Regions from separate parts of the Rossellomorea sp. H136 genome, predicted to be linked through region 1. Evidence: riboswitches for the same ligand, from Rfam matches in the RefSeq annotation. Region 1 holds a riboswitch; each other region holds the start of a gene.

Region 1 (7,361 bases):
TTCTGCAATTTTGGCATCTTTCTCATTCAAGACAATGACTTCCAGTTTGCTCATGTTGATTTCCCCTATCGCGATATTGTTACGTTTACTTTATCATAATGGCTCGAAAATTGTATAACTTGAGATAAAAAAGACAATGATTCCACATACAAATCACTGTCTTCTCCAATCTAATATCCTACTTTATTCAGAAAATAAATCCGGATACACCGTTTTTGCAGTTAGCAGAACGGCTTCTCCAATACGTGGTCCCGGTCTTGACATAATATCTGAATCCAGGAAATGAACCTGATCATTTTTCACTGCCTTTACATCTTTCCAGCTTTCCCGGGACTTGATTTCAGCTGTCGGCTCGTCGACATACCCCACTGTCGTTAAAATCATATTAGGATTCCGTTTAATGATTTCTTCTTCGCCTACTTTCACCCAGCCTTTTTGGTCTACAAAAATGTTCTCGACCCCAGCCGTTTCCAGTATTTCTTGCTGAAACGTTTCTGCTCCTGCTGTATAGATATCCGGGGAGGGACTGATTTCAAAATATACTTGTTCTCTTTCCTTTAACGTACTTACTTTTCCTTTCACATCTGAAATCTGTTGCTTGATGCCATCTACCAATTCGTCCCCCTTCTTCTCTACTCCCATTACCGTTGCAATCTGTTCAATATCCCCATAAACATCTTCAAAGGTTTGGGCAGATTGAATAACGAATACGTTTAATCCCGCCTCTTCAAGCTGCTTCACTCCGGCATCATCTCCAGTAGTATACGCAATGACAGCATCTGGCTTTAGCGCAATGACCTCTTCAGCATTGACCGTCATGGAATCCGATACTCTTTTAATCTTTTTCGCTTCTTCAGGATAGTTGTCGAATTCAGTTGCCCCGACTACCTTATCCCCAGCTCCTATTGCAAAGAGAATCTCTGTGTTACTCGGCTGTAAGGAAATAACGGTTTCCGGTACTTTCTCAAAGCTAATCTCTTCGCCCCTGTCATCGGTCACAGAATAAGACTCATTATCAGACTTAACTTCCTTTGTGGATGTTTCCCCTTCCCCATTGCTGCACCCTGCGAAAACAACCAGGATGAGTGATAGTAGTAAACTATTTAACCATAACTTTTTCATATTTCATCTTCTCCGCTTCTCTATATTTTGTCTTTATACGATTTACTCACAAAAGGAATTTCTTCAATCCCTTCACATTTATTCACATACACGGCCATCACAAACAGGACATTTGCCAGTAAATGAGCGTATTTAAATAAAATGCTCTCCACTTTCATTTCAGTACTGACTTTATGTAAGGCACGGACGGACTTTTTTGCTTCACTGCGGCAGGTATGAAGCACACATGCAGCTGTCGAGCCCTGTGGAAGGACAAAGGTTTGGATTCGGTCCTCGACTTCCAACACATAACGATCGTACATTTGGCTCAATGTATTTAAGTCCTCTTCCTTGATGGCTGTCATTCCACGCACCGACCCATTAAGATGGTACGACATCTCAGCTAAATACAGTAAATCATCGTTCACTTTCGGTAAGTGCTCCGTCAATGATGACGCGAGTCCGATTTTAGTCGACAGTGAATCGGTCCGGATCTCAAAATCTACGGTTGAAACAGATTCACGCATATAGGGATAACATAAGTAGCGGAAATCCTTTGCCATCTGTAAACTCCTCCTTTCTGAATAATGTTTGTGAAGCACCTATCGTATTTCCAGGGAGGATAAATAAACACAAAAAAACCACCCAAGAATATTGGCCGGCAGTTGTCATCCATAAAAAAAGAGATGTTAAATAGCCGCACCATACCCCTAACTTCCGAAGAGCATAATACGATGAAAAAAAGGCAGGTATCCTGGCTTGTGCGTCAGCCTACTCTAAGAACCTTCCCATTTGAATGTTCAAATAGTGGTTTTCTTCTTATTTCGTCAGCACTTACAGTTGCGGAAACAGCTTCGGACTCACACCGAATTCCCTTTAAGCTAAAGATCAGCACCTAATTTCTGCGGGAATTATTCACTTAAGGAACATTATACCACTTTATCCATTTCAAAGTTGATGAAGTTTTGCATAAAAAACAAACATGTCGGCGTACAAGCTTGAATATCTTTTGAGTATGTGAAGAAATGATAAGGAGGAATAACATGAAGCGATTGGTTGTATTGCTATTATGCGTATTTTTGTTAAGTGCATGCGGAGACAAAGAACCTGCATCCTATGAATTATGTGGATATGGGGATATGATGGTAGTGAACAAGAAGGAATATGTGAAGGTTTCTGAGGAGAAGAAGCTGGTCCTGGATGAGAAGCTCGGGGCTATTAAAGAAAAGATTGAGAGTCAATATCACCCCGTGAATGATTTTACGGCAAATACACTGAAAAAAGGGACTCCCATTTATAGCGTGAAAGATCACAGCAACTATCTAATCGCACAGACTGAGGATAATCGCTATATTTTATATGAGGAAATACAATAAAAGGAGGGCTGTAAGCGGATGTTTACAGCCCTCCTTTATTTAGTTCGTGGAATTCAAGGAAATCAATCGATACAGAATCATCGTTTTCTCATCCGTCCACTCCATCTTTTCGATCTTGCCGTAACCACTGGGATCACTGTGTTTCGTCTTTCTCACATCTATCGGAATATGCATAGGATAAAGCCGATATCCATCCTTTTGGAGCTCGAACAGGTTCTCTTCTTTCCTCACTTCTTTTCCTTTTGTCACAATCATCGTGTTTAATTCCAAGCCCATGCCCATTATGCTTAACCTCAATCCTTTTTTATTAAGTCGCTCTTTTCGTATACTTTGTTGCTTTTGAAAAAGAGAGTAGTGGTTGATTTTAGCTTGTATAGTGAAATATTGTTTCTTTCAATTGTTATTTGGCATAAATAAGCTCTGTCAAGAAAACTCTTAAAGATGGTGAGAGGAACCGCGTAGACTCCTGCGAAAGTACGGTCGTGCCGAGACCCCGTTCGGTAAGCTGAGGGGATTCCGTCGAACGCTAGCTGCAAGTGAAGCAGTTCCCATGACCATCCCGCACAAACTGGTTGGCAAGGTCCTGGCAGATTCTATGTTAGAAAACAACAATCTTTGCGAAAAGAGCTTTATTTAATCATACACCACTGTCTATTGATTTTTCATCCATGTGCATAACATGGAGACAATCTGTTGGTTCTTTCGTGGTGGAAAATAATGCGTAAACTCTTTGAAGTATCGGGATGAAACAGATTTCTCCAACTCTTTCAGTCTTTTTTCTAATCTATATGCATGCTCCACTGAAACGTTCTGATCCTTTTCACCGTGAATGATCAATACGGGAGCTTCAAGGTTTTCTAATTCGTATAGTGGGGTACGCCATTCGTATCGTTCCGGAACTTTATTGGGACTTCCTCCTATGACTCGTTTCATCATTCTCCTGAGATCCTTCCGTTCGTCATATGTTAAGAACATATCGGAAACGCCTCCCCATGTAACAATGGAGGTAACGTCACTGCGCTGGATGCCTGTCAGCAGCGCCATTACTCCTCCTCGAGAAAAGCCGAACACATGAATCCGGTTATCTGCCACTCTGTGATAGCTTTTGAGCAATTCAAGACCCGAAATGGCGTCTTCACGATCATCCCCCGCAAAATCTTCATTTCCTTCTCCTCCAAGATTGCCGCGATAATAGGGAGCAAAAACAATGAACCCGTGAGAAGCAAATTGAGCGATTCTCGCAGGGCGGACCATGCCGACGCCTTTGATCCCGCCTCTCAAATAGAGGAACCCGTCATACTTCCCAACTCCTGCAGGTTCAGCCAATAATCCTTTCACCCGGAGGCCACCGGATAGATAGGTAATTTCATATAGTTCCACACGAGGATTAGGTGAAGGAAACAATGTTTTCTTCACAATCGTTCCGTTTTTCATATTCTCTTCCTTTCAAAACGTGCTCTGGGTATTCACACATTTTTTATACTCTACATAGGATATTTTAGCAAATCTCATCATCAGCAGATGATTCAAGACCCTGCCTTTATGACCATCCTACCCTTTTAATATGGAAAGATAAACAAGGCAAAGAGAGATGCACTCATCCCCATTCTATCGATAAACGAGTTTCACAAAGCTTAGAGGAGGAATAGTGAATGAAAAAATGGCTTCGTAGTGGCTTTGCCGTATTACTCATAGGCATGTTGGCAATCGGGTTGACAGCATGTGGAGAAAAAGAAGAAATCGTACAGAAAGTTCGTGTAGCAGAAGTAACCCGCTCGATTTTCTATGCTCCTGAATATGTCGCAATCGAAAAGGGATTCTTCAAAGAGGAGGGGCTCGACATTGAACTAACCACTACCTGGGGTGGTGATAAGACAATGACCACCTTGCTATCCGGCGGTGCTGATATCGCCCTGGTCGGTTCAGAAACTTCGATCTATGTTCATGCACAAGGTTCGAATGATCCAGTCATTAACTTTGCTCAATTAACCCAAACCGATGGAACATTTCTCGTCTCACGTGAAAAAGTGGAAAACTTTGAATGGGATCAATTAAAAGGTTCCACCTTCCTAGGTCAGCGTAAAGGCGGTATGCCACAAATGGTTGGGGAATTTGTCCTGAAGCAGAATGGCATCGACCCGCAAAACGATTTAAACCTCATCCAAAACATTGATTTCGCGAATATCGCGAGTGCCTTTGCATCTGGTACAGGGGACTACGTTCAGCTATTCGAACCAACGGCATCCATTTTTGAACAGGAAGGAAAAGGGCATATCGTAGCTTCCTTTGGAACAGAATCAGGTCATGTTCCCTATACAACGTTCATGGCCAAAGACAGCTACATGAATGAAAACAAAGAAACCGTAGAGAAATTTACGAAAGCTCTGTACAAAGCTCAGCAATGGGTGGCGGAAAACAGTGCAGCAGACATCGCGAAAGTGATTGAGCCCTATTTTGAAGACACAGAACTTTCATTAATTGAAACGGTTGTTGATCGCTACAAATCACAAGGATCCTTCGCGACAGATCCGATCCTTGACGAAGAAGAGTGGAATAATCTCCAAAACATCATGGATGAAGCAGGAGAGCTTCCACAGTCCGTTGATCATGAAACGTTAGTGAACACTTCGATCGCTGAAAAAGCAGCAAAGTAGAACGATTCGGGGCTGACTTCACATGTCAGCCCTTCACTTATAGAAAAAAAGAAAATGGAGGCTTAAGTACAGTGAACTTTCTATCTTTAGATTCGATCCATCACACCTACTTTTCACCCAAAACGGCCACCCATGCTCTCTCAGACATAACGCTTGCAGTGAAAGAAGGTGAGTTTGTCTCGTTTATCGGTCCAAGTGGATGCGGGAAAACCACGTTACTCTCCATTATTGCAGGCCTTATCCAGCCGACAGAAGGAACGATTCTATTAAACCAACAACCAATTCGAAAAATGAAAGAGAAACTGGGATACATGCTGCAGCAGGATTATCTGTTTCCGTGGAAGACCATCGAAGAAAATATTTTTTTAGGTTTAACCATTACGGGGACCCTGACAGAAGAAAAGAGGAAAGAAGCACGTGCCTTGTTGATTGAAATGGGGTTAGAAGGTGTAGAAACATCCTATCCAAGGGAACTATCGGGAGGAATGCGTCAAAGGGTGGCGCTGATTCGAACTCTCATCACAGAACCCCAATTACTTCTCTTGGATGAACCTTTCTCAGCACTCGATTATCAAACCAAATTGAAGTTAGAGGATCTGGTGTACTCCACATTAAAGTCTTTTGGAAAAACAGCCATCCTTGTGACCCATGATATAGGCGAAGCCATCTCCATGAGTGACCGTATCATTCTATTCGGGACGAAACCAGGGTCTATACACACGATATTCGAGGTTCCGCCCCCGTTAAAAGAGTTGATGCCCTTTGAAGTTAGAAATCATGAGGTATACCCGGGATTTTTCCAATCCATATGGAAGGAGCTTGAGAAACTTGAATCACGAATCGATTAAAAAAAAACACCTTGAATACATTCAATCGATGAAGAAAGAACAGCGATGGGTCTGGTTTTATCAAGCGCTTATTTTCTTTGTGTTTTTCTCTCTCTGGGAGCTCGCGAGCCGAAGCAGCTGGATCGATCCACTCATCTTCAGCTCACCCTCAAAAATATGGAAACTGTTTCTCGTAAAACTGGGAGACGGAAGCCTTCTAGCCAACCTGTCTGTCACACTCGGTGAAACCATCATCGGATTCATTCTCGGCACCTTGCTTGGAACCCTATTAGCCGCTTTATTATGGTGGTCACCATTTCTTTCTAAAGTATTGGACCCTTATCTTGTGATCCTCAATGCCATGCCAAAAGTAGCGCTCGGTCCGATATTAATTGTGGGGTTGGGACCCGGCTTCACATCCATCATTGCCATGGGTACCGTCATTTCCGTCATCATTACCACGATTGTTGTGTATACTTCCTTCAGGGAAGTGGACCCGAATTATTTGAAGGTGATGCAGACCTTCGGAGCAAGAAGGGGGCAAATGTTCAAAGAGGTCATTCTTCCCGCCTCTTTCCCGACCATCATCTCCACACTGAAAGTCAACGTGGGCTTATCATGGGTCGGAGTCATTGTAGGAGAATTCCTGGTTTCCGCCAAGGGGCTCGGATATATGATCATTTATGGATTCCAAGTCTTTAACTTTACCCTTGTCCTGCTATCCCTGCTTGTCATTGCCGTATTCGCTACCATTATGTATAAGCTGGTTGAACAGCTCGAAAAGAAGTTGATCAAATCATAAGGTTGAGATCCTTTATTCTTTTGAGAGCCAAGTCCACCACTTGATCTTTCATGATAAAGCTAAAGGAAGGATCGTCATGAATGCTGGAGAAATCACCACTCCAAAGGACGGCTCCTTCTGTTTCCAGATAATCTTCCTTGTTTATGATCTCCTCAGCTTTAGCAAAGAAAATCGTTTTAATAAATGGTGAGTGATCATATACCTTATATTCCCCTATGCAAAATGGCTCCTTGATCACTCCTCCTGTCTCTTCATACGTTTCACGTACCGCAGCTTCCTCAAGGGTTTCTCCTTTTTCCCGCTTCCCCCCAGGAAACTCCAGACCTCTTTTTTTATGCCGTGTTAATAACCATTCCCCTTTGTAGCGGCATAGAACTAACACATGGTATGATTCTTGTTGAAACCTTCCCTTTTCAAAGGATATTTCTACTTGCTTCCCATTTTCATCGATAAACTGTTCCATCTGACTTCACCTCATCCGTACACACTTTCTTTCATCTAACCATAAATAAAAAGCATTGGTCCACAGATATCTCTTCTGAACCAACACTTTTAATCATTATTTATGATCCTCATAAGGCTCTGAATTCAAGATGCCTAT
Region 2 (12,649 bases), 2.4 Mb from region 1:
CTGACCAAAGACCATCCACAGGTGAATAGGGGGATTCAATGGCTGAAACTGATGCAAAAGGACGAAGGATCCTGGTACGGGCGCTGGGGTGTCTGCTATATCTATGGAACATGGGCGGCCATCACGGGTATGAAAGCAACGGGAGTGCCTTCTTCTGATAAACATATCCAAAGAGCAAAAGCTTGGCTGGAAAGCATTCAACACAAAGACGGTGGCTGGGGAGAATCCTGTTACAGTGATCAGGAAAAGACATACGTGCCTCTTTCCTTCAGCACCCCCTCGCAAACAGCATGGGCACTTGAATCTCTCATCTGTATCGAAGACAAACCAACTCCTGCAATTGACCTGGGTATCATGGCGATTCTCGAATTAATGAATGGAGAAGCAGATGACTCATCCAAAACGTACCCCACGGGAGTCGGTCTGCCAGGGAACTTCTATATTCATTACCATAGCTATCAATGGACTTGGCCCCTGATCACACTCAGTCGGTACAGAGAGAAATACGGGTGAGGGACGGACCTCTTGAGGTCCGTCCCTTCATGCGATAAAATAAAAGTAAGAATTTTCGGACAAAGGTGTGGTTGTATGGTAAAAGTGGATTCGTTTCCTTATCCTTTTAAGGGGGAGGTGTACCGCCGGTATTCCAATAATTCGGTTCCTTTGGATGAGCCGTGTAGTGTGGAGATTACATCGTCTTATCAAAAAGAAATCAAGCTTAAACGGGATCTGCTTACGCATCATCCCGAGCGGTGCTTTCAGTCCCAGCGGCATACCTTGAAAGCTCAATGGGAAATAACAGAATTGGTTATTCACCATCTCACTACGTATTATCCTCAACAGTTTTCCCTTGGAAAAAATGAAGGGAAATGGACGTTCCACAATCACATTCTAAATGAACAAACAACATTTATACTCGGGGATGAATCCACTTTATCCATGGAACCACTCGATTTTATCGGTCGACATGTGCAAGAAGATTTAATTTTGATGATGCAGCGGGATGGGGATTTATATTTGGATGCGGGTCAGCTTTGTTTTCCTGCTAATTGGTCCCTTGCGTTTAATACAGGAATGAGTTTTAAGGAGATTCATAAGCCGATTCCAGGTTTTAAAGAAGAAGGCTTGGATCAACGGATTCTGACGTTTTTAATGCGTATGGAAGCAGGAGACCCATGGATTAGGAGGAATTGGTCGTTAATGGCGGGAAATCGCTTGGATACTTCACTTGAAACCTTTGATCAGTGGGGGAAGAACAGAAGACAGGTTACAGTGGAAAATGCGGGTGAATTCGTTCATTTGCGAGTAGAGGTACAGAAATTGTTCCGATTACCGGGCTCGAATGGATTACTGTTCACGATTCATACCCACCTCCTCTCACTGGAAAAGTTCACTCGAAACCCGGAATGGACCGAAGAGTTTTATCAGATCCTGCAGGAGCTTCCTGCACATATCTCTGATTACAAAGGGATTTCCTTATTTAATGATGTGGTCATCGAGTATTTGAACGAGAAGCGGGTGATGAAATGAAGAACGAGATAAAGCCAGCGTTCGTCCCGAGGAAACGAAAGTACTTATTTTTTGGTGATCAAAAGGGGATGAAACGGCTGACTCACATCATTAAAAAAGTAATGAAGGAGAATGTCTCCTTTGAAGTGGTTTTCCTGGGTGAAAAGGAAGAAACCGATATCTCACTGTGGTTGCGAAATCAGAAGATGGGCACTTTTCTTTACATAGCAATGGAGTGGAGTAAGCTGGAAGAGTTCATGCACCTAGTCGTGGAAAGTGGTTTTTCTGAAGAGGAAGCGCAGTTTATTGGCAACGGTGTCAGAATGATCGATGTGTTCTGTTGCAAATGTCATCAGAAAACAAAGATTGATAGCGGAAAATTGGATAGACTCCCGGCGACCTGTTCCCATTGTCACTTAAAGCTGTCCGTTTCCGACCATTACTCTCCATTACAAGGTTCATATCTCGGTTACGCTACCTTAGAAACGGGGAGTGACGGAAGGTGAATCTTCATAAAACAATCCCTGTCCAAGTCAGGTCTATTCATCAGGAAACCCCTGTTGTCAAGAGGTTTACTCTTGTTCATGAACATAACGGACCCCTTCCTTATTTTAGCGGGGGTTCCCATATCACTACATATGTTGAGCTGGATGGACAAACCATAGCCAGATCGTATTCCTTAACGAATCCACCTGGTCAAAAAGCCGCCTATCAAATCGCCATCCGTCTAAATGAAACGTCTCAGGGAGGATCTCTGTATTGGCATGAACAGATGAAGGTGGGGGATACCTTACGAGTGGGATTTCCTCAAAACCATTTCCCACTGAGTTTTAAAGCAAAACATCATGTATTCTATGCGGCGGGAATCGGCATTACCCCCTTCATGTCCATGATGGCTGAACTCAAAGATGAGGGACGGACCTTCGAACTTCATTATGCAGTGAAATCAATTGAGACTTGTCCTTTCTACTTCTTTCTATCGGAAACCTATCCTGAGCAGATTCACTTTTATTTTTCAAAAGAAAAGAGATTAACAGATGCAAGTCTTTGGGAACACAGAGTGGGAACCCACGTTTATTTCTGTGGTTCCCCTTCATTTATCGAAGAATTCACCAGAAGTGCCCTTGAGATCGGATATCCTTCGTCGAGTGTTCATTACGAACGATTCACTCCTCAACAGCCGCTAATACGTCGAAGATTTGAAGTGGAATTAACGAGTGGCGAAACCGTTTCTGTTTCGGAAGAAGAGACACTGTTAGAAGCACTGCTCAAGTCAGGGATCCTGGCTCCCTATTCCTGCCGGGCTGGCCGTTGCGGGACGTGTGAATTACAAGTGTTAGAGGGAAAAGTCGATCATGCTGATTCCTTTCTGGATGAGGAAGAACGGAAGGACCATCGCTCGATTCTGTCTTGTGTATCCCGTGCTCAGTCTGGGAAGTTGCGAATTCAGTTGTGACAGTGGCATACAGGATGTTTTTCTTATAGAGTAAATAATATACAGATCCAGCATAATGTAGAATGACGCTTAAGAAATGGAGGGTTCGCCATCACCGATCTAAATACATTATTTCGCAAAAGAATACATTATCCAGCCACCGGGAAAATATCCTTTCACCAACTAGATACCATTTTAGAAGAGACAGCTAAAAGCATCCCATTCGAAAATCTATGTGTTATTGGAAATACATTCGCCGATCTTACCAAAAAAAATCTAGTGAATAAAATGCTCGTGAAGAACGAAGGTGGTCTATGTTATGAATTGAACTCATTGTTATATTTATTTTTGATCGAAAATCAATTTGATGCGGTTCTTGTTCGGGGAGTTGTTTACAATCATGATAAAGAGCAGTACCAGTCGATAGGAAGAACCCATGTGGTCATATTAGTCTCTCATAAAGATACAACATATGTGATTGATACGGGTTTTGGAGGGAATCTCCCGTTAAAACCAGTACCATTATCGGGAGAAGCTGTGGTCTCTTCAAATGGGGAATTTAGACTTAAAGAGGTCGACAGTATCCATGGAGATTACATCTTTGAAATGAAATTAAAGCATAAGCATTCGGAATGGAGAACCGGATATGCTTTTGATTCGGGTGATCCCATAAAGAATGTGACTCAATTGAATGACATTCAAACAATTATTGCCAACCATTCAGATTCCCCTTTTAACAAACATCCATTATTGACAAAACGGACGAATGACGGGAATGTGACCTTAACGGATACGTCCTTTACCCACTGGAAGGCCGGAGAGTTAACGAAAAGGGAGATAGACCTTGAAAGTTATAAAGAACTGCTGAATTCCTGGTTTGGTTTCCAGCATAATAAAAAAGACCCGGAATAAATCCGGGTCTGCTTATTCACTTCCCTAGTATGGACATGATGCCTTTATAGATAAGGAAAAGTGAGAATATGAGAATAGCTAAAACGCCTATGATGTCCGTTACTGGGGATACACTTGCTAAGAACGTACCTGCTAAAGGAACCTTCAACAATGCGAAACCGGATAGAATACCCGCTACTAACAAAAGAATAAAACGATCCATTCTGTTCCCCTCCTTTCGAGGTATTATATGTTCAAGGTGATAGGAAGTTGAACCCATTCTTTTGTCAAAATTCATAAAGAAAAAAGGAATGAGCCTATTCGATAGGTTCATTCCTTTTGTTTCATCAATGAATTATAATCCCAGTTCTTCCAAAATAGATTCAAGTGTTTTCCCATCTACTGACTCTACTGGAGAAGGTGCGTCCTCAACTTGTTCATTCTGTAATAAATAGTTCTTCTGCACAAACTTGATATCGTTAGCGTTGACCCTACCATCAAAATTGATATCTGCTGCACGATGATCTGTATTCCAAGCATCCTGAATGGCAATGGCATCATAGATATCGATGACGTTGTCCTGGTTGACATCTCCCCCGACAGGATTCAGGTTCGTAGGTCTATGATACTTTCCATAAAGCTCCCCGTTATACTCATAACCGATTCTTTCTGTGTTTTTGGTCAAGAAGTGGCCAGGTACCTGAACTTTTACTTCATATGGATCTTTGCTTAATGGAAGTTTCTCAATGGAATACTCCCCATTTTCCGTGATGGAGGATGGAGTAAAGACGTCTCCGGTTGACTTCTTAAATTCTATTGTTGCGCCAACTTTAGTCCAATCTTTCTTAGCATTGTAGCCACTTCCACTATCGAATCCTTCCGGGCTTACAAAGCCCCTAATTGAGTTAAAGTCCGGATTTACAGTGAATTCTGCACCAGCATGTAATAGATCCATTGTTTCATTGTTAGAATTCGTTACGGTAACAGTTGGATCCAGGGCGTCTAATTTAGTGAACAGTTCATCTTGAACCTTCACTTGCACATCAACAATCGCGCTATGATCGAATGATTGAATAGGTTCATTGAACGTAACCTTGATCTGGTTTCCATCAAGTGTCAGCGAAGCTTTATCGGAAAATTCCCCGGATAACTTGGCATCGATCACTTCTGGTTGAAATCCGTAATAATCTTCAAATGTCCAAGTGGCTTCCTTTGCATCTTGAATATTATCCAGTGCTAGAGTTGCCTGTACGGTTTCACCAGTTGTAACGGTTTTCGCATCAGTTTTAAGATACGCATTCGGTGTACCTTCTTTAATGAAGAAATAGTTCTTCATCGCACTATTGTTACCGGCCATATCATAGCCCTTCATTCTGAAGTTAAGGGCTTTCACCTTTTCATTCATCGCAATTTCTTCGACAAACTTACCGTTTTCATCCATATAAAGCGGGGATGAAGGAAATGCTGAATTCCAGTAATAAATCATAAAGTTTTTGGATTGATCTGCGTCCATTCCTGCTTCTTGCATATCTTCAATAAGTGGATCTGTAATTTCAATCTCAAATGGATAGGTTTCCTGACCTGGTTGATATTCAAGGAACGGTGATTCACCATCCAGGGAACTCTTGAATTGAGGTCCTTCAATGTCGATATAGAAATGCTCTGTTTTTGTTTTTACTTTTCCTTTTGGATCTGTCATCGCGTACTTGATTTTATAGTGACCAGGTTTGGCGATGGTGACTTCTTCAGAAACCGGATCCTTCTTATCACCTGTAAATGCGTAATAGCTTCCTTGGAATACTCTTAATAAATAGTTGTTATCGATCAGGGCATTCTCCAGATCAAGTGTACCGATCAGCCCTAAATCTTCCTCTGTTTCCCCATCCTGTAGGATAATATCCATACTTTTCATCGGTGAACTCAGATTGAATTCAGCTATTGCCCATGGGTAGCGGAAAGGATCATATCCATGTGTATATTGAGAAGGGGCAAAGGCAGGTGATAATAATTCAAGTGTATTAAAGCCTTCTTCCGCCCTCTTTACACTAAATGGCACCCGGTAACTTTCGGATGGATCATGACTGTTTGTAAAGACCAGGTACCCTTCATATATCCCCTTCGCAGCGGTTTTCGGCATCGTAAGGAATAGATTTGAGGTCTTTTTCTTCCCTCCGTTCACCTTGATGGACTTGTCAGCATTTACGACAACTCCATTTTCTTTGAGGCTTAAGGTGCCTTCCTGTACATTTTCTACAACACGAATGTCAAACGTTTTCTTTTCATCACTATTGTTGGTGATTTCAAAGCTTTTTTGTACGCGGAGGTGAGCCCCTTCAGCCACTACCTGATTACCGAAGCTCAATCCGCCTGTCGGATTATCGATCGGGATCAGTTCTTCTCCACTAGGAATCAACGTCTCATCTTTGATTTGAATCTTTGTCTGACTGTGAAGGGCTTGATACGGATCCAATCTTCCTGCACCTACTTCAAATACACTGTAATCCCCATTTAATGGATCAGCAGAGTTCATGAGAATGGTTTTAATATCAGCAGGCTCAAGATCCGGATTCTCTCCTAACAGTAAAGCTGCAACTCCTGCAGTGAAAGGAGAAGCCATAGAGGTTCCTGATAATCTCGAGTAAGCATACTTATAGTCATCCGTTTTTTCTGGATCGATCATATAGGAAGGGAAGGTCGACAGAACGCTGACTCCGGGAGCTACCACTTCAGGTTTCGTATCATAGCTCTTATTAACAGGACCTCTTGAACTGAAATCGGCTAAATGGTCACCTTCAGTCATGCTTTCTTCTAAGTTTGTAAAGGTGAAGTTGGATGTTCCACTGGTCATCGCAGCTTTCAATTCTTCCCCGGCAGCCAGTGTCATAGAGAAGGCAGGGACATAATTTGTTGATTCACCAAGATTATATCCTACATGGCCTTCAGCATTGTTATACATAATCACAGCTTTGGCTCCATGTTCCTTAGCAAATTTCACTTTGTCATTCAGTGCGAAATTTCCTCGCTGAACAAAGGCAATCTTTCCTTCTACATTTTTATTCTCATAGTCTTCTTCATAACCGAATCCAACATCTACCAATTCTAATGTTTGATCTTCTAAACTGGCAAATGAATGTGCGAACCCTCTTGCCATACTTACAATTTCCGCTGACCATCCATCTGACGTTTGACCGGTAAAAGTGGTTTGTGAGACAGGAACATCACTTGCACCTACTGTTAACGCTAAAGCAGCTGTACCAGGGGAGCCGAGGGTAAAGTCATTTGGTCCTGCATTCCCTGCTGAAACAACGGCTGTCACACCGTTTAATACGGCATAGTTAAGGGCTGTGCTTGTAGGATAATATGGATCATTGACACTGGCGCCCAATGAAAGGTTGATGACATCCATTCCATCCTGAACAGATTTTTCAATTCCTGCAAGGACGTCTTCTGTGTAACCACTTCCATAAGGGCCGAGGACGCGATACACATATAGATCTGCATCCGGGGCAACACCCTCTACGGATACTTCACTATCATTCTCGTTTTGTCCTACGATGGTTCCGGATACATGAGTACCATGAGAAGTATAATAGGAACTTCCCGTATAACTGAACTCCGGTTCACTCGTATTCTCCCAATCTTCATACGTTGCTTCCATTGGGTCAGCATCATCGTCAACAAAGTCATATCCACCTTTGTAAGCATCTTTAAGGTCAGGATGGTTATAGTCAATACCTGTGTCGATGACACCGACTTTGATTCCATCTCCTGTAATTCCTTCCTTATGTAGTTCATCTACATTTAAATAGGGGATGCTTTCAACAGACGTTGTGATTTCTCTCTCAACATCATTTGGAAGGTCTTGTTTAACGGGATCGATCGTAAATGCCTGATTTTTAAACACAGCTTTAACGGCTTCGGATTTAAGCAGTTGTTCTACTTGATTAGCCGGAAGGGTCATTGCTACACCGTTATACGCTTCTTTATAGGCTTGGGTGATTTTGGGCACTACCTTTTTTCCTTTTAAGTGGCTTGTTGATAGGTGCGCTGCTACATCTTCTTTGAAAATCTTATGTTCTTTCTCCACTTGGGCTTTGGCGTCTGCTTTCTTTATTGATTTTCCTTGTACTGCCGCTTCTAATACAGCTACATGTCCAGGTTTGGATTTAAATTGGACGATAACGGAGATCTCTTCGTCAGATGCCAATTCATTCGACTGAAATCCTTGGAGGCCCTCTACGTTATTTATCTCCAGTTGATGCAAGGCTTGTCTTTGGGCTTCAGTCAGGGAAGATAAAACTGTTTCTGCTTTCCAATCCTCAGCTGTAGCTGTTGGCATGGAGTAGTTCGACACTGGGGATAACAGTAATCCAGTGGATAGTGCAATCAAAGCCGATTTCTTTGTGATGGAAGATCCTTTCATCATTTCTACCTCTTTTCTGTTGTTGGTTAGATTATTCTAAAGATTAGTACAATTCTTATTGTAAATACAAAGTTATCATGTTTGTATGGGGGTTTGTTTAGGGACCATTTGACTATTAAGTAGTGTAATTTCATTGATTTTTGTCTGATTTTGAAAGGAGTTTCAGGAGAAAAGATGTAAAAAAATGTTGGTGAATGGGGGTTGTGACCAATGCCAACGGTCTACGTAAAAAAAAGAAAAATGAGGCTGGGACAAAACTAAAAAACCACGATAAAAAGACGAACAATAGAAGTGTAGGTTCTTTATACCGCTAATGATTTCCGTGCAAGACTACGCTTTCCGCGGGTAGCCCGTGAGCCTCCTCGGCAAGCCTGCGGGGTCTCACATAAGCTACTTTCCCGCAGGAGTCTTCGTCTTGCACTCCAATCAACCGCTGGAAACAGCTAAAATCAAATGATTCGAAAATAAATAATAAACCCGAACAAATCTGCACACTAAGAAGCAGGTTTGTTCGGGTTTGACTTAGGATAAAAAACTTTTGTCCCAGCCTCATTCAATACGAGGGCTACTCTAATTCATAATAACTAATTTCATTTGACATCTTATCGGATGCAAGTGTGAAACCTTTCTCTGATTGTCCGGTTTTCACATAATATAAAAATAGTTGTCTTTCATAATGCTGATACATCAACTGGCTCCCCGTTTTTCTGAAATGGGGGAGGGCTGTTCGTTCAATATACTCGTATAATTCTTTTTCATTCTCATTTATGGTAAGTAAGTAAATCTCAAAGAATACGTGGCTTGGATCCTGATGCTGAGTGGCCATATTCAGTCCTTTTGTCGCTAAGTGATTGAGTTCCCGGGAAGATAGTAGGCGCCCTTTCATGCAAGCAAGTATATATCCACTGAGCGTAACTAAATAATTTGATGCCGGTGTTTCGTCATGGATAAGCTTTAATGCGCTTTCATAGGATGCCTTTGATTCAGAATATCGTTTTCTCCTAAAATATTCGAATCCAAGATTGTTATGGATCTTATGCGCCCGATCGTTTGAATTGACTGATTCACAGACTCTGAGGAGTTTATCATACTGCTGTTTTGTTTCTTCCATATCAAAGGGTTCTTTGGCATTCAATTGGATTAAAATTAAGGTTTCCGAATCGATAACCCTAAGGATATTCAATGTTTTCTGGAAAAATTGCAAAGCTTTTTGCCCATAATAATAGGCAAAGGTATTTGAATGAATGGAATGATACGCTAATGCCAAATGAAAATAATATTCGGAGTTGGGATATTCATCGTCAATCTGTTTTAATACTTTTATGCAAGAGTTAAATTGTCTTGTTGAATGATAGTAGATCCCTTTGACATGAAGCAATAAATTTTGTTCGAAAGGGGATAGAGAATAGTTTTTGTTTTCGAACATGCCCAGGATTTCTTTTGCTTTTTCATGTTTGTTCAAAAATAAATAATATCTTGCCAGGAAAAGGTTGTATTGGATGATGAAGTCAGATAGAAACCTTAAAGGTTCCTTTTCAATTTCCCCTTTAAGTTGATGGATTTCATTGGTTCGAATCATAATAATCGCATCGTTCCATTCTGATAGTTTAGCCTGTAATGAATGGTAGCGGGAACGTTCAACATTCATATCGATTCCAAGCTTCCTAGCAAGTAAATCAGTAATTTCACTTGAATACTCTGTGATGCCTCTTTCGATTTTACTAAGATGTGTAGTGGAACAGATACCCTGTGCAAGCTGTTCCTGAGTCAATCCTGAATCTTCTCGATGAAATTTAATTAATTTACCTTCAATCATAATACACCCCGAGTGAACAGTTTATTTATCATTATAGGGAAATATCTTTGTTTGTTCTATAGATGGGGGACAAGACGGAGGTCTGAAGGCAATAACATCCAAATCCGATAGAATCTGAGTAACTATACGAAAAGAGGTAGTGCTACATAAATCAACAAGTCCAATAAGACAAAATTCCTATTCAACTTTATCCCTCTTCCTTTTTTTACTGATACTATTCATACGGACAAAAAGGGAAGAAGTTTCACAATATGATTTACCTTTCCAAATGTGTCCCAATTCTCATTTGAAAGTGAGATGATAAATGCCTTTTTAAACACTCAGAGCTTAGAAGACTCTGAGTGTTATTGTTATATTATTTAGTCAGTGAATCAAGATTGTTTATAAAATAAGCGCGCGATTCTTTCTATGCTCTTTTCGTAAGGAAGCCGTTTTGAATAGTCTCGTTTCTTCTTCCGTTTGAGGAATGACTTTTGGTACCGGCTTCGGTTTCCCATCTTCATCAACGGCGACCATTGTTAGGAATGATTCCGTCGTCAAGGTTTTGACACTCGTTACGAGATTCGTAGAAAACACCTTTACATATACTTCCATTGATGTCCTCCCTGTGGAAGTGACGTATGCCTCCAGGCTTAATGCATCGCCGACCGTGGCAGACGATAAGAAGTCGACGGAGTCTATCGATGCTGTGACGACTACTGAACTTGAATGTTTCATGGCGGATAGTGCCGCAATCTCATCAATATAGGATAGGACCTTCCCTCCAAAGATGGTTTGCATATGATTGGTGTCAGGTGGCAATACCAATTTTGTTTGTATGGTTCGTGAACGTTCGACTGAATAGGCTTGCTCCATTTTCTCATCTCCCTGTTTGCATTATGAAACAAAAAAGCATCTCCTTTTAAAAAAAGAAGATGCGGCTATTCCGGGCGAACGTTCAGAGTACAGTGATTCCTCTGGTGACGTCTCATTAGCGCAACACCCTCCTATCTCCCGTAGGAACTTTCTGTGTTCTTCCCATTTTGGCAGGTCTCCTGGCTCAGCGTCAGCGAATTCGTATTCCTTCCCATTTCGATTCGAAACAGTGGATTCATACGATTCTCAGCCTTACAGTGGCGGGACCGCGTTGGACTTTCACCAACTTCCCTTTTAAGAAAATGAACTGAAAATCATCTTCACCAATGAGCAATGATTAAATTGTGAACGCTTTTATTTTATCATAACCCTTAGTGAGTGAGGAGAATGATTATGGTAAGATTTGTGCTTTTCAAAAAGGTAGTGAGGTCTGAAAAATGCCACAAGACAAAATACAAAGAAATCAAATCGATAAAGTAGTAGAGTTTATCGATTTACATCTAAGCGAAGACTTATCCTTAGAACAGCAAAAGTGAAGATTGCTTATTTTCCAGAGTGTTCAACCGTCAATCGATATCATATGGGTTCCTATATAGAAGGCATTCCAGAAACGTGGCAGGATCTTTATCGTTGGGGAAATGCAAGAAGTCTATTTGGGTAATATAAGGATTGCTCTTTGGTACACCACATATCAAAGGGTCGTAATAGGAGATCATCTTGTTATTTTTACCGGGCTTGGGGCAGTACATGGATTGTTCTTATAGCTTGAATGCTTGAACCTTTTACAGGTTCGGGCTTTTTTTATATAAAATCAGGGAATTCGCCCATTTTATTGAAACTTTTCGTCATCTTTTTCGTAGATAGTATTGTAGCTAGCACTTTTATTTAAAATTAAATCAGATTCCATTCTGGTTTAAACAAAATGTCGAGAGGGGTTGTCAGAATGCTAGGATCATTAAGTATTATCGGATTTTTTATGTTCCTGATTCCTGTTCTGGTTATTGCAGCTATTGCAGGAATTGCCTATTATTTCTGGATGAGGTTTCGTTATCGTACAGCGAGATCCAACCAGGCACTGATCATTACCGGACCTAAACTGGGGGATCCTGAGAAGGAAACGAATATTTTCACCGACCAGGAAGGGCGTTCCATGAAAATCATCAGAGGTGGGGGGTACAGATTAAGACGTTTCCAAACATCCACACCTGTTAATCTTACATCCTTCCAATTAAAGCTATCGACACCAAGAGTATACACAAATGGCGGAGTACCGATCGTTGCAGACGCAGTGGCGATGGTGAAGGTGGCCGACACATTAAACGGGATAGCGAACTATGCCGAGCAGTTCCTTGGTAAGGATCAAAAAGAAATTGAAGATGAAATCATCGAGGTACTAGGAAGTAATCTTCGTGCGATTCTTTCAAAAATGACTGTTGAAGACATTAACAGCAACCGTGAAAAATTTAACGCTGACGTATCAGAAATTGCCCAGAAACAGCTAGATCTCATGGGCTTCAAAATTACGTCACTCGGTTTAACTGACATAAGAGATGCAGACGAAGAAAATGGATACTTAAAAAATCTTGGTCGTCCACGTATCGCCGAGGTTCGTAAGCAAGCTGAAATTGCAGAAGCAAACACCGAGCGTGAAACCCGTATTCACCGAGCCCAAACCGATCAGGAAGCGAAAGAGGAAGAATACAAGCGTCAAATTACCATT
Region 3 (12,649 bases), 2.2 Mb from region 1:
TATAAGAAAATGGTACCGAAAAATAGATTGGATAAAGATTTATTGAGAAATAATAAGGCAAAAAGCGAGTCGTGATGACTCGCTTTTCTTATTTTTACAGTTCATCAAACCCATTAGCATCCGATGTCTTCGTATATTGCCTAGATTTTTGTTCAAAGAAATCGGTCTTCCCTCTATCCACTTCTTGATAGGCGATGATCCATTTTAATGGATTGGTCTTATATCCTTTGAATGGTTCTTCAAACCCCAGCTGTTTGGCTCTTTTATTTGCCATAAATTTAATATAATCTTCAAGGTCGCTCATTAAAAGCCCTTCAATGTGAGATCCGATGATATCCCTTCCCCACTCTATTTCCAGGAGAGCTGCCTGTTTGAAAGCTTCTTGTCCGAAGTCACGCAGCTCCTCCGTTTGATAAGCCGGATTCTCGTTAAGGACTTCTTTATATATTTTTTCAAATAAGCCGACATGAAGCTGTTCATCCCGATTGATATAATTAATCATCGTCGATGTCGCCACCATCTTTTGATTTCTGGCCAGATTGTAGAAGAAGGCAAAACCGGAGTAAAAGAACAAACCTTCAAGAATGACATCATAGATGATTGACTTTAATAGATTCTCAATGGTGGGGGATTCTACAAATCCTTTATAGCCATTCGTTATAAATTCGTTCCGCTTCTTCAATATTGGATCATTCTTCCAGAAATCAAACACTTCATCCTGCTTCTTTTTGGACACGATACTCGATAAAACGTAACTGTACGAGTGGTTATGGACAACTTCTTGCTGTGCCAAAATGATCATCAATGCATTCAGGCTGGAATCCGTGAGATAGTCTGCCACTTTACCGGCGTAATCTGTCTGCACACTATCAAGGAGAGCCAGTAAACCGATGATTTTCAAAAAGGACTCCTGCTCCTTTGATGAAAGAGTAGGGAACTGCTTGATATCCTTTGCCATATTGATCTCAAAAGGAGTCCAGAAATTCCCCAGCATTCTCTTATACTTTGGATAGGCCCATGAGAACCTGACATCATCCCAGTTTAAAATATTCGAACTCTGTCCATTTACAATTCCAGTAGATTTATTTGGTGCCTCAGAATCTATTAAGATTCGCTGCTTTAATCCATTCACGTTATCATCTTCCTCCCAGTTAGCTATGGCAGCTTTCACATTCTTCAAAATTTGAAACAGATGTCGATCTCACATAGTAAGTCGTTTTCAATCCTGACTTCCATGCATCTATATGAAGAGATAATAGTTCTATCGCCTTGATATCATTCCGCACATACAAGTTAAACGATATTCCTTGATCTATATGACGTTGTCTTTTCTCATTCTGTTTAATACTCCAGTGCTGATCTACGTTATAAGCCGTTTTGTAATACCAGGTCGTCTTAGGTGATAAATCAGGTGCTGTAACAGGAATCTTATAATCTTTCTTTTCTTCCGAGTACTCTAATCTGAACAAAGGATCGATACTTGCTGTAGAGCCTGCTATGATCGAAGTGGACGAATTGGGCGCAACGGCCATTAAATATCCGTTTCGAATTCCTTTCGAAGAAACATCATCCCTGAGTGAATCCCACCTCGGTCCAGAATATCCTTTCTTCGAAAAATACTCTCCAGTCGACCAGTCGGAACCGCTGTAATATGGATAGGAACCTTTTTCTTTCGCTAATTCATGACTTGCTTTTATCGTGTAATAAGCAACATCTTCGTATAGTGAATCACAATAATCAACTGCTTCATCGCTCTCCCATTTCAAGCCTTTTAATGCAAGGAGGTGATGCCAGCCAAAGGTTCCTAATCCAATCCCTCTATAGCGCCTGTTTGTCAGTTGGGCTTGCAGGACTGGAAGTTTATTAATATCTATGACATTATCAAGTAATCTCACTCCTATGGACACGACTCTCTCCAACTCATCATCCATGATTGTCTTAGCTAAAGAAACAGATGCCAGATTACAGACGACATAATCCCCCGGAGATTTATAGGTAATGATTTTCCCGTCCTTGATAACCTCTTCTTCCATGACGGTCGCACTCATATTCTGGGCGATTTCCGTACATAAATTACTGCAGTAGATCATCCCCTTATGCTGATTGGCATTTAGCCGATTGACTGTATCACGGTAAAACATATATGGCGTTCCCGTTTCGAGCTGGGAAATCATGATCCGCTTGAAAATTTCAATTGCTGGAACCTTTTCCCTGGAAAGATCAGGACATTCTACACACTCCCAATACTTTTCCCTGAACGAACCTTCTCCCTCATACTCATCATAGTAATCTTCCAGGGAATACCCCATTACCATTTTCACTTCATGAGGATCAAATAAATACCAATCCCCTCTATTTTCCACTTGTTCCATAAATAAATCCGGTAAGCTTACTCCAGTGAAAAGATCATGAGTACGCTGCCTTTCGTCTCCATTATTTAATCGTGTATCAAGAAAAGGAAATATATCCTTATGCCATACATCTAAATAAACAGCGATCGCTCCTTGACGTTGTCCTAATTGATCAACGGATACGGCTGTGTTATTTAATTGCTTCATCCATGGAATAACACCAGAACTTACTCCCTTGAAGCCTTTGATATTACTTCCTCTGCTACGGACCTTCCCCATATAAATACCGAGACCTCCACCATTTTTACTTAATGTGGAAACATCTGTATTACTGTCATAAATACTTCTTAAATCATCTGCTACCGTATCAATAAAACAACTAGATAACTGACCATGGCTTTTGCCGGCGTTGGCAAACGTAGGAGTTGCAACCGTCATATACAAATTAGACAAGGCCCAGTAAGCTTCTTCAATAAGCGCCAGCCGCTTATCACTGGGTTCGTTCTTAAATAGTGTCATGGCGATGATCAGCAATCTCTCCTGAGGTAATTCAAGGATTTCACCATCATGGGACTTAGTTAAATACCGCTCTGTTAATGTGACAATCCCTATGTACGTAAACAGATGGTCTTTAGATGAATCCATGATCTTCCCCAAAGCGTCAATTTCTTCTTTGCTATATGCTTCCAATAGTGCGGGTGTATATAGTTTCCTATCAGTCAAGCCTTGAATTAATTCATAAAAGGAACTGTACAACTCGCTTTCTTCCACTCTCCTTGAATAAGCGATGGTACGATAAAGTTTCATTAAATATAATTCTGCAGCCACATACGTCCAATCAGGTTCATGGGCAGAGATCCGTTCTACTGCCGTGAGGATCATGAAATGATAAAGTTTATCTTTACTCAATTCAGATTGACCGTCTGCATACTTATAAGTCTTTTCGTCGAACTCTTTAAAATGAAGTTGTGGAAAGCGATTGTGGAGATTTGTAAGAATTGCATTTACTTCCATAGTTATCGGCTGTTCCTGTGATACGATTGACATCATAATTCCTCCCAATTTATACAGTGTGGGAAGGATACAAAAAAAGCCCATCCTTCTAAACGGATGGGTTTTATGTACGAAAGATATGTGAACAGACTATTGGTCCTATTCCAATCCTCGCTTTATCCTCCCAATTCCCGAAGAAGATAACACGTGATAAACAAGGCAGGTCTCCTGACTTGTGCTTCACCCTACTCTAAGGCCTTCCCATCGTATATGACAGTGGCAGTTCCTTATTTCGTCAGCACTTACAGTTGCGGGGACAGTTCCGGATTCACACCGGATTCCCTTTTAAGTCCATTCAGACACCCTATTCACAGGTTATAATCAATATATAGTTAAAATAATTAAACAGAACACAAAATGTTGTGTTCTGTACCATCATAAACGATTAAAAATGAATTTACAAGTGAAACTATTCATTTTGTATAGAAGTTGAAATCTTTTAATAGTATCACTCTATTACCCTCTTAAAGTCAAGAGATGTAACATGTTGAAGGAAAGGAAGGAAAACCCTTCCTTTAAAATATGCTTATAATTATTATTTTCCATGAAAAGAATAGAAGAAGATTGAATACTGCCTACTAAAGGATACTAGTCAGCCGACACCTTCCTAAATGTTAGTTGAAGAAAATGTAGCCACTCTATATAATTCAAATAGAAGGTTGTTTGACAGTATTCTTTGGTCCCCAATATTTTTTATAGGCTGTTTAAATGGAGGAAAAGTTCTCGATTTAAACAGCCTCTTTTTTAGAAACCAGGTGAAAGTCTTCTTACATTATCATTACTGTCCGGCAGTTGATAGTCGAATGTAACCGCATACACTATAGTGAATAGGGACCATATTAGTAATGCACTGTATTTCAACCTCATTACATTCTATACTTTTTGGCTTAAATACTTTCTTTTTACGGGCTTTTCCTTTAAAATGCGCATTAAGTGATTTTTTTTGAAATCACACCTTACTTCTGAAAGGAGTCTATTATGAAAAAATTATTAACGACTTTACTATTAGCTTTATTATCGATTGGACTAGCCGCTTGCGGTTCGAACGAGGAGAGCCAAAAACAAGCTGACGATAAAGCGAAAACAGAAGAAAAAAGCGATGGACAGGCTCAGGAAGAGCAAGCAAAGCAAATGGAAGAAATGCAGAAGAAAATGGATGAGCAAAAGATTGAAAAAGATAAGATCGTTGCCATTGTAAACGACGAAAAAATTAAAGGTGAAGATTTCAATAACGTATTGACTCAATCACAAATGCAATATCAACAAATGGGGCAAGACCCAACAAGTAAAGATGCAGCAAAGAAAATCAAGGAACAAACAATTGATAGCCTGGTTGGACAAACACTCCTTATGCAGCAAGCCAATGAAAAAGGATATAAGGCATCAGAAGATGAAATCAATAAACAACTGGAAGAAGTTAAAAAGCAGTACGGTGATGAAAAGAAGTTTGAAGACGCAATGAAAAAAGCAGGATTCACGATGGACGAATTAAAAACTCAAATCGCTGAAAACATCAAATACACAAACTACGTTGAAAAAGAAATCAAAGTAGAAGAAGTCTCTGAAGATGAAATGAAGAAATTTTACGATCAGTACGCAAGTCAGCAAGCTCAGAGTGAATCAAAGGATGCACCAAAATTTGAAGAAGTTAAACCTCAAATCAAGACTCAGTTAGAACAACAGAAAAAACAAGAAAAACTTGTTAAGCATGTAGAAGATTTAAAGAAAAATGCTAAAGTTGATGTAAAAATCTAAAGCTCTACCAAAGAAGCCACCTACACGGTTAGGTGGCTTTCTTATGTTCTATTCTCCCGATGTTTTCACCTGCTCAAGAAGGGTATGGTACAACAACGACTCATTAAGGGAGGATGAAAGATTATGACGAAAAGGGCAAATGACAATCCTGAACAAATCAATAAAGATCATGACGGCATTCTCGATCAGCATGAAAGTGAGCAAAATGTAGACCCAATTCCCCTCGATGACTTAAAAAAAGAGCAGTGGGACGAGAAAAATAAGCATCATACGAAAAATGACTCATCAAGCAAAGAATGAAACGTTAACCAAAAGCCCTGTGGGATTCCCACAGGGCTTTCTTCTTATTTAGATAACCAATCTGTATGGAATGTCCCTTCTTTATCCACACGCTGATACGTATGAGCTCCAAAATAATCACGTTGAGCTTGAAGGAGATTGGCTGGCAATGACTCAGAGCGATAGCTGTCATAATATGCTAAAGCACTCGCAAGACCCGGTACAGGGATACCTAATTTAATGGCTGTAGCCACCACTTCTCTCGCTTCCTCCTGATAGTTTTCAACGATTTCCTTGAAATACGGATCGAGCAGCAAATTCGTTAATCCCGGTTCACGATCATACGCTTTCTTGATTTCTTCCAGGAAGCCTGCACGAATGATGCAACCACCTCTGAAAATCATGGAAATCTCGCCGGGCTTCAGGTTCCAACTATACTCTTCAGAAGCAGATTGAAGCTGGGCGAAACCCTGTGCATATGAACAAATTTTACTTAAATACAACGCTTTACGAATCATTTCGATAAACTCTTCTTTGTTACCGGAGAACTCCATATTTCTTGGTCCTCTTAAGATTTTACTTGCCTTCACTCTTTCTTTCTTCATGGCAGAGATGAAACGGGCAAATACAGATTCAGTAATGATCGATAATGGTACACCTAATTCCAGTGCAGAAATACTCGTCCATTTCCCTGTTCCTTTCTGGCCTGCTGTATCCAGGATTACGTCAACAAGGGGTTTTCCTGTTTCTTCATCCACCTTTGTGAAAATATCTGCCGTGATTTCAATCAGGTAGCTGTCGAGCTCCCCCGCGTTCCATTCTTTGAATATCTCATGCAGATCAGGTGCGCTTAAACCCAATACATGTTTCATAAGATAATACGCTTCACAGATAAGCTGCATATCACTGTACTCAATTCCATTGTGGACCATTTTTACATAATGGCCTGATCCATCTGGACCGATATATGTACTGCACGCATCGCCTTTTACCTTGGCCGCAATTGCTGTCAGGAAAGGCTCGACTAAATCGTATGCTTCCTTTTGACCGCTCGGCATGATAGCAGGACCGTATAAAGCGCCTTCTTCTCCGCCTGAGACACCTGCACCGATGAAGTTGATTCCTTCTTCACCAAGTTCCTTATTGCGGCGAATCGTATCTTCAAAGTATGTGTTTCCTCCATCAATCAGAATATCCCCCTGATCTAAATGAGGAAGCAATGATTCAATCGCTTTATCTGTAATATTACCGGCTGGAACCATAATCAATATTTTTCGTGGTGTTTCTAATGACTGTACGAACTCTTTTACATCATGAGTACCGACCATGTTCTTCTCTGGATGCTCTTCAAGTACTTCTCTTACCTTCTCACTAGACACATCATAGATGGAAACGGAATAGCCTCTGCTTTCGAAATTCAAAGCCAGACTCTTCCCCATCACTCCGACACCAGCAACCCCTATTTGTTGTTTTTTCATATATTTATCATTCCTTTCACTTCGAGTAATTATATTTTCACCGTATATATTATAATACGAAATAATTTTCCGTGGTGGATTTTTATGAAATAATATTTTTTTATTTCATGAAGTAGGTTAAAATTATTTTCATGAAGAATTCGCTTAGAGGAGGTTTCCCCTGCATGAAAGAGGAAAAAGTACAGCATTGTTTACCTCGTATCCGTTCTCATTACTCTCAATTCAGTGAAAAAGAAAAGATGATTGCAGAATTTATTATTGCTAATCCAGAAAAAATTATCCACTCCACCATCAGTGGTGTAGCGGAAGAACTGAACGTTGCAGATGCTACAGTCTTCCGATTCTGTAAACGCTTGGGCTTTAAAGGCTACCAGGCCATGAAGATTTCTCTTGCATCCGACCTGGTGACCCCTATCAAAGATATTCATGAAACAATCAATGAAGAGGACTCTGAAGGCGTTATTGCCCAAAAAGTGTTCAGGTCCAATATCAGAACATTAGAGGATTCTCTAAGCATGCTGAACGAGGAAATGTTTACGAAAGCTATTCGAGGGATGATAGGTGCCAGAAGAATAGAATTTTATGGTACGGGTGGATCGGGGTTTGTTGCCATGGACGCTCATCATAAGTTCCTCAGAACAGGCATGACCACTACAGCGTACAATGATCCCCATATGCAGCTGATCTCCGCTTCACAATTGACCGATGCTGATGTGATCGTCTTTATCTCTCATTCAGGATCGAACAAAGATTTATTGGAAGTATTGGACGTAGCGAAGAAAAATCGGGTAACGACCATTGCCATTACTCACTTTGCCAAATCCCCTCTAAGCAACGGGGTCGACATTCCTCTATTTACGGTATCTCAAGAAACCGAATATCGATCTGAAGCACTTGCTTCAAGAATTAGTCAACTTAGTATTGTCGATGCCCTCTACGTTAACACCATGATGAAAAGAAAAGATCTATCCAAATCTTCCCTGCAAAAAATGCGTGACGCGATTTCCATTAAGAAAATATAGTCATTATTGTATGGTAAAGGACATCAGGCGTTCAGGGTTTCCTGACGATTATGAACAAGTAAAGGGACGGACCTTTTCGGTAGGTCCGTCCCTAATCATTACTTCGGATACTTCAGAGCATTCTTTTCCAACTTCTCATATACTTCTTCTTCTAAATCGATATCCATTTTATCAGCCAGCTGGACTAAATAAATCAGGACATCAGCCATTTCTTCTTTTATATTTTGACGTGTCGCTTCCACTGCTTCCCGGCTTGTTTTCCATTGGAAATTTTCCAGGAGTTCATTTGCCTCTAATGAAATGGAAATGGCAAGATCCTTTTCATTATGATTGGCATCCCAATTTCGTTCATTCCTGAATTCAATGACTTTTTCACACAGTTGTTTCATCTTCTCTCTCCCATTTGCCTATGATCTTTTACCACTTCTTTACTATAACACGGGTGGCAAAAGGATTGGGACAGGGATGAGCAACTTTATTATCCTTAAACTTCCAGTCATTCAATCGATTTTGGACCTGGAACCTTCGTCACGACATCTTTCCCATCCATATATACGGCGATCAAACCATCGAGGACCCTGCCCATTTCAATATCCGTCGCCATTTCCACCATCTTGTATGGGTATTCTGAAATTCTCCAATCGCCTTTCCCTTACTTACCAAGGATATCGATGTATCACTTGTTAAGAATAAGAATGTAACAACCATTTACGGTTTAGGAGGAGACAACGATGACTAATAAAAATGACAATCGTGAACGAAAAAACAAATACCCAAACAACAAAAAAAGCGATAATGAATTCTCGAAAGAACTCAATATTCGCAGTGAATTGACGAAGAAAGATTTAGGAAATAAATCATAGAAATATGAAGCTTATAACGGCCGTTTAATTTCGGACATATTGGAAAGACGCCCATCTATTCTCAATTTTCCCGGTTACTTAAATATCCCCATAAAAAAACAGACTCACGAATGAGTCTGTTTTTGGATTTGTAAAGTTAGATTATGCTTTACGTACGTTAGCTGCTTGTGGTCCACGAGCACCTTGTTCAACGTCGAAAGATACTTCTTGACCTTCGTCAAGAGATTTGAAACCTTCACCTTGGATCGCTGAGAAGTGTACGAATACGTCGTCTCCACCTTCAACTTCGATGAATCCGAAACCTTTTTCTGCGTTAAACCATTTTACTTTACCATTTTCCATGTTTGTTGCCTCCTAAAGTGCGTTACACACAATGTATTACTATTCTTGCGATATCAGGTGAAAACCAAATCTTGTTCTTCCCTCGTATACCGGACAAAAATAATTCTTCTATAGAATAACAGTAATGAAACAAATAAGCAAGTTCTTCAAGGAGAAGTTTCGAAAGTCAGACCTCTTACACAATATTACCCCCATCAAATAATCTGTTGATATGACTAAATTACTACCTTCATACCTGTTAAAGCGCTACCATTATGTTTATCAAGATTTATCACTAATGGGACTCTAAAATGAAGGGTAAACTGTGGTATAATGAGAGAATATGAAAGGGAGTGCCCAATGAAATCCACAAAAAATCGGTTTAGTAATGGCGCAATGGTTACGATAAAGGAAACTGGCGAAACAGTGACAATATTGAAATGGCAATACGTTAAAAATATGAAGCGATACTCATATATCGTAAAAGAACATCCTGGCACGTTTTACTTTGAGGAAGAATTAGAAGTTAACTAAAAGAAGTGATCATATCTTAATATGATTTTGGCAAGGACTCTTACGTGAATTCCAACAGAGTCCTTTTTACATTAATTTAAAGGCAAGCCTATGTTTGCCTTTTGACACTGATAGTCCTTCATAAAGATATGTCTACATATGAAAAAAGAAAGCCTGCATCTTTTAAATAAGATGCAGGCTTTCTTTTTGTATGACCTGTGAGGGATTCGAACCCACGACCCCTTCCCTGTCAAGGAAGTGCTCTCCCACTGAGCTAACAAGTCGAAATGAAAGGTATATATTAAATTATAGTCATGATGAGAAAAATGTCAATCATTTTTTGTTCTATACATTTTTCTTCTGGGAATTCATGTATGAAAGAACATTCGTTCGCATATACTGTGAGTACCATTCCAGGAGAGGAGCTCACAAATGAATACGGTATTACAGCGATCATTCATGGACCAACGTCCCATTGAAATCATATATATGACTCCTGAGTCCATTTGTACGAAAAGAAAAATCATCGTAAAAAAAGTCGATGGGGATATTATCCTGGCCTATTGCTTATTACGACAAGAGTTCCGCAGATTCAGACTACAAGATATTTTGGCCGCTTATCCCCTTCTCCCTTATAAGAAACGTACCATATCCTAGTTGGAAACTAAAATACGTGAGGCTGACCTAATAATGGGTCAGCCTCACGTATTTGTTTATGCTGTTGCTTTTTTTGGTGTTTTGTCTTCTCTTTTAATGAAGAATTGTAACGAGAGCATGACAGCAAATAATACTAAACCAATAATGTCAGTGCTTCCCTCTGGATAGATCAGCATTAAACCGGCTGCTACACAAAGGAAACGTTCAATCACATACACTCTTCTGTACCAATACCCGATCATCCCTGCCCCTATGGCCATCATTCCTGTGATCGCCGTAAAGACAACCCATAATAATCTCGGGATCGTTGTATCAATCATCAGCAACTCAGGTGACAGGACGAACATATACGGAATAATAAAGGCGGCAATCGCTAATTTAGCAGAATTGACCCCGGTCCGTATCGGCTCTCCTCCTGACACCCCGGCGGCGGCAAATGCTGCAAGAGCCACTGGTGGCGTGATATCTGCAATGATACCAAAGTAAAAGACAAATAAGTGAGCCGCTAACTCAGGTGCACCTAACAGGATGATCGCAGGTGCCGCGATTGTGGACGTGATTACGTAGTTGGCCGTTGTCGGTGATCCCATACCTAATACAATCGATGCAATCATCGTAAATACTAGGGTCAGGATTAATTTACCTTCTGATGAATTTGTTAGATCAGCAGCAAGATCAACTAAACCATTCGCAAGTGTCAGCCCTAATCCCGTTTTTGTCACTACGCCGACAATCATCCCTGCAGCCGCAGTTGCAACAGCTACGGAAAGCGCAGTACGTGCACCGTCTACGAGTGCGTCGACTGCATCTTTAAAGCCAATCCTTGTCTCTTTTCGAATCGCGCTAATGACGACCGTAGCAACAATTGACCAAAGTGCTGCACGCATAACACTCATACCGCTGACTAATAAAATAATGACCGTAAGAATCGGCATTAATAAGTAAATTTTCTTTAAAACTTCTTTACGATTAGGCATTTCTTCGTCTGAAAGACCACGAAGACCGATTCGCTTCGCTTCAAAATGAGTCATAATCCAAATCCCTGTAAAATACAAAAGAGCAGGGATAGTGGCAGCCTTTGCGATATCCCAGTATGAAATTCCACCGATGAATTCAACCATTAAAAATGCTGCAGCTCCCATGATTGGCGGCATTAACTGACCACCCGTTGAAGCTGCTGCCTCTACTCCACCTGCAAACTCTTTACGATAGCCTAGCTTTTTCATCATTGGAATCGTAAAGGAACCAGATGTTACAACGTTCGCAACGGAACTCCCACTGATCGTTCCTTGCAGGGCACTCGAGAAGATTGCAACCTTAGCAGGACCACCAGTGCGTTTACCGGCAATAGCCACAGCTAAATCATTGAAATATTGCCCTACGCCTGTTTTAACGAGGAAGGCCCCGAATAATAAGAATAGGAAGATGAAGGTTGCTGAAACATATAATGGCGTACCAAGAATCCCTTCACTTGTAAAGAACATCGTTTTAACGATATCGTCCCAATCATATCCCCTATGCGCAAGGAATCCAGGCATCAACCGTCCATAATACATATAGAGAATGAAAGTAGATGCGATAATCGTGATGGGTAAACCGACTGCACGACGGGTTGCCTCCAATACTAAGATCATCGCAGCAAAACCAACATAAAAATCAAGTGATGTCATTATGCCTACTCTGCTGACAATGTCATCTTGCATAATCGGCCAGTATGCACCAATTCCTACAGATATGACAGAGAGAACGACGTCATACCACGCCACTTTATCTTTTCGCAGGTTCTGTTTCCTGGCAGGAAACAGAAGAAAGACAAGTGACAAAGCAAACCCTAAATGAATGGATAATAATAATTGTCTTGGGATAAATTGAAAGATCGATGCGACTAATTGAAATAATGAAAATGCTAATAGACCATAGAAAATCACCCATTTAAACAGTCCATGGTGTAGCTTTCTCGTTGATGATTCAGGATCATATTTTTCTAATAATTCTTGTTGTTGTTCGGATGTTAATGATTCGAATTCTTTATCTTTTTCCAACAACGGTCACTCCTTTCCACTGATCATATAGTGTTTGTTTCTTCAATTGCATTCTGACGACAGACCCTTTATCGAAATAGTCCGCCAAAGGATAGACTTTCCCATCCAATACTAGGCGATGATTGGCTGCCACTTGTCCAATACGAATATCAATGTACGGAAACACCTTATTCATATTTGAAATTAAGTATTTGCCTTCTTCTGTCCTCTCGAAGGTTTCATTTCCTTCTGCGTTCGCAGGCATACCAATTGCAGTATCCTCATAAAGCAGCTTTGTTTGTTGAATGTGGTTAGTAGATTGGCGATAAAACTCTT

The links. A riboswitch is a leader RNA that binds a small molecule or an ion and turns the genes downstream of it on or off. The one in region 1 is predicted to bind cobalamin.
Region 2: another riboswitch for cobalamin. It lies ahead of ACYH0O_RS06925 (acyl-CoA thioesterase); the one in region 1 lies ahead of ACYH0O_RS19945 (hypothetical protein).
Region 3: another riboswitch for cobalamin. It lies ahead of ACYH0O_RS08945 (ribonucleoside-diphosphate reductase subunit alpha); the one in region 1 lies ahead of ACYH0O_RS19945 (hypothetical protein).

Annotation. Positions count from the first base shown of each region.
Region 1 is NZ_CM166371.1:3,916,725-3,924,085, forward strand. It holds gene ACYH0O_RS19935 (copper homeostasis protein CutC) at 1-54, opposite strand, end outside; gene ACYH0O_RS19940 (ABC transporter substrate-binding protein) at 184-1,122, opposite strand; gene ACYH0O_RS19945 (hypothetical protein) at 1,143-1,664, opposite strand; cobalamin riboswitch at 1,829-2,015, opposite strand; gene ACYH0O_RS19950 (hypothetical protein) at 2,145-2,477, shown strand; gene ACYH0O_RS19955 (DUF2584 domain-containing protein) at 2,517-2,759, opposite strand; gene ACYH0O_RS19960 (alpha/beta hydrolase family protein) at 3,129-3,911, opposite strand; gene ACYH0O_RS19965 (ABC transporter substrate-binding protein) at 4,130-5,131, shown strand; gene ACYH0O_RS19970 (ABC transporter ATP-binding protein) at 5,203-5,979, shown strand; gene ACYH0O_RS19975 (ABC transporter permease) at 6,008-6,760, shown strand; gene ytkD (RNA deprotection pyrophosphohydrolase) at 6,750-7,223, opposite strand; gene ACYH0O_RS19985 (hydrolase) at 7,320-7,361, opposite strand, start outside.
Region 2 is NZ_CM166371.1:1,372,605-1,385,253, forward strand. It holds gene shc (squalene--hopene cyclase) at 1-513, shown strand, start outside; gene ACYH0O_RS06890 (heme-dependent oxidative N-demethylase family protein) at 589-1,530, shown strand; gene ACYH0O_RS06895 (hypothetical protein) at 1,527-2,015, shown strand; gene ACYH0O_RS06900 (PDR/VanB family oxidoreductase) at 2,012-2,965, shown strand; gene ACYH0O_RS06905 (arylamine N-acetyltransferase family protein) at 3,113-3,856, shown strand; gene ACYH0O_RS06910 (hypothetical protein) at 3,873-4,058, opposite strand; gene ACYH0O_RS06915 (S8 family serine peptidase) at 4,191-8,261, opposite strand; gene ACYH0O_RS06920 (helix-turn-helix domain-containing protein) at 8,824-10,074, opposite strand; gene ACYH0O_RS06925 (acyl-CoA thioesterase) at 10,456-10,929, opposite strand; cobalamin riboswitch at 11,082-11,272, opposite strand; gene ACYH0O_RS06930 (flotillin family protein) at 11,873-12,649, shown strand, end outside.
Region 3 is NZ_CM166371.1:1,755,524-1,768,172, reverse strand. It holds gene ACYH0O_RS08950 (ribonucleotide-diphosphate reductase subunit beta) at 95-1,132, opposite strand; gene ACYH0O_RS08945 (ribonucleoside-diphosphate reductase subunit alpha) at 1,152-3,401, opposite strand; cobalamin riboswitch at 3,546-3,726, opposite strand; gene ACYH0O_RS08940 (SurA N-terminal domain-containing protein) at 4,383-5,159, shown strand; gene ACYH0O_RS08935 (hypothetical protein) at 5,283-5,459, shown strand; gene gndA (NADP-dependent phosphogluconate dehydrogenase) at 5,504-6,916, opposite strand; gene ACYH0O_RS08925 (MurR/RpiR family transcriptional regulator) at 7,081-7,938, shown strand; gene ACYH0O_RS08920 (nucleotide pyrophosphohydrolase) at 8,037-8,327, opposite strand; gene ACYH0O_RS08915 (hypothetical protein) at 8,670-8,801, shown strand; gene ACYH0O_RS08910 (cold-shock protein) at 8,943-9,143, opposite strand; tRNA gene ACYH0O_RS08905 (tRNA-Val) at 9,848-9,919, opposite strand; gene ACYH0O_RS08900 (WYL domain-containing protein) at 10,068-10,292, shown strand; gene ACYH0O_RS08895 (TRAP transporter permease) at 10,349-12,334, opposite strand; gene ACYH0O_RS08890 (DUF1850 domain-containing protein) at 12,321-12,649, opposite strand, start outside.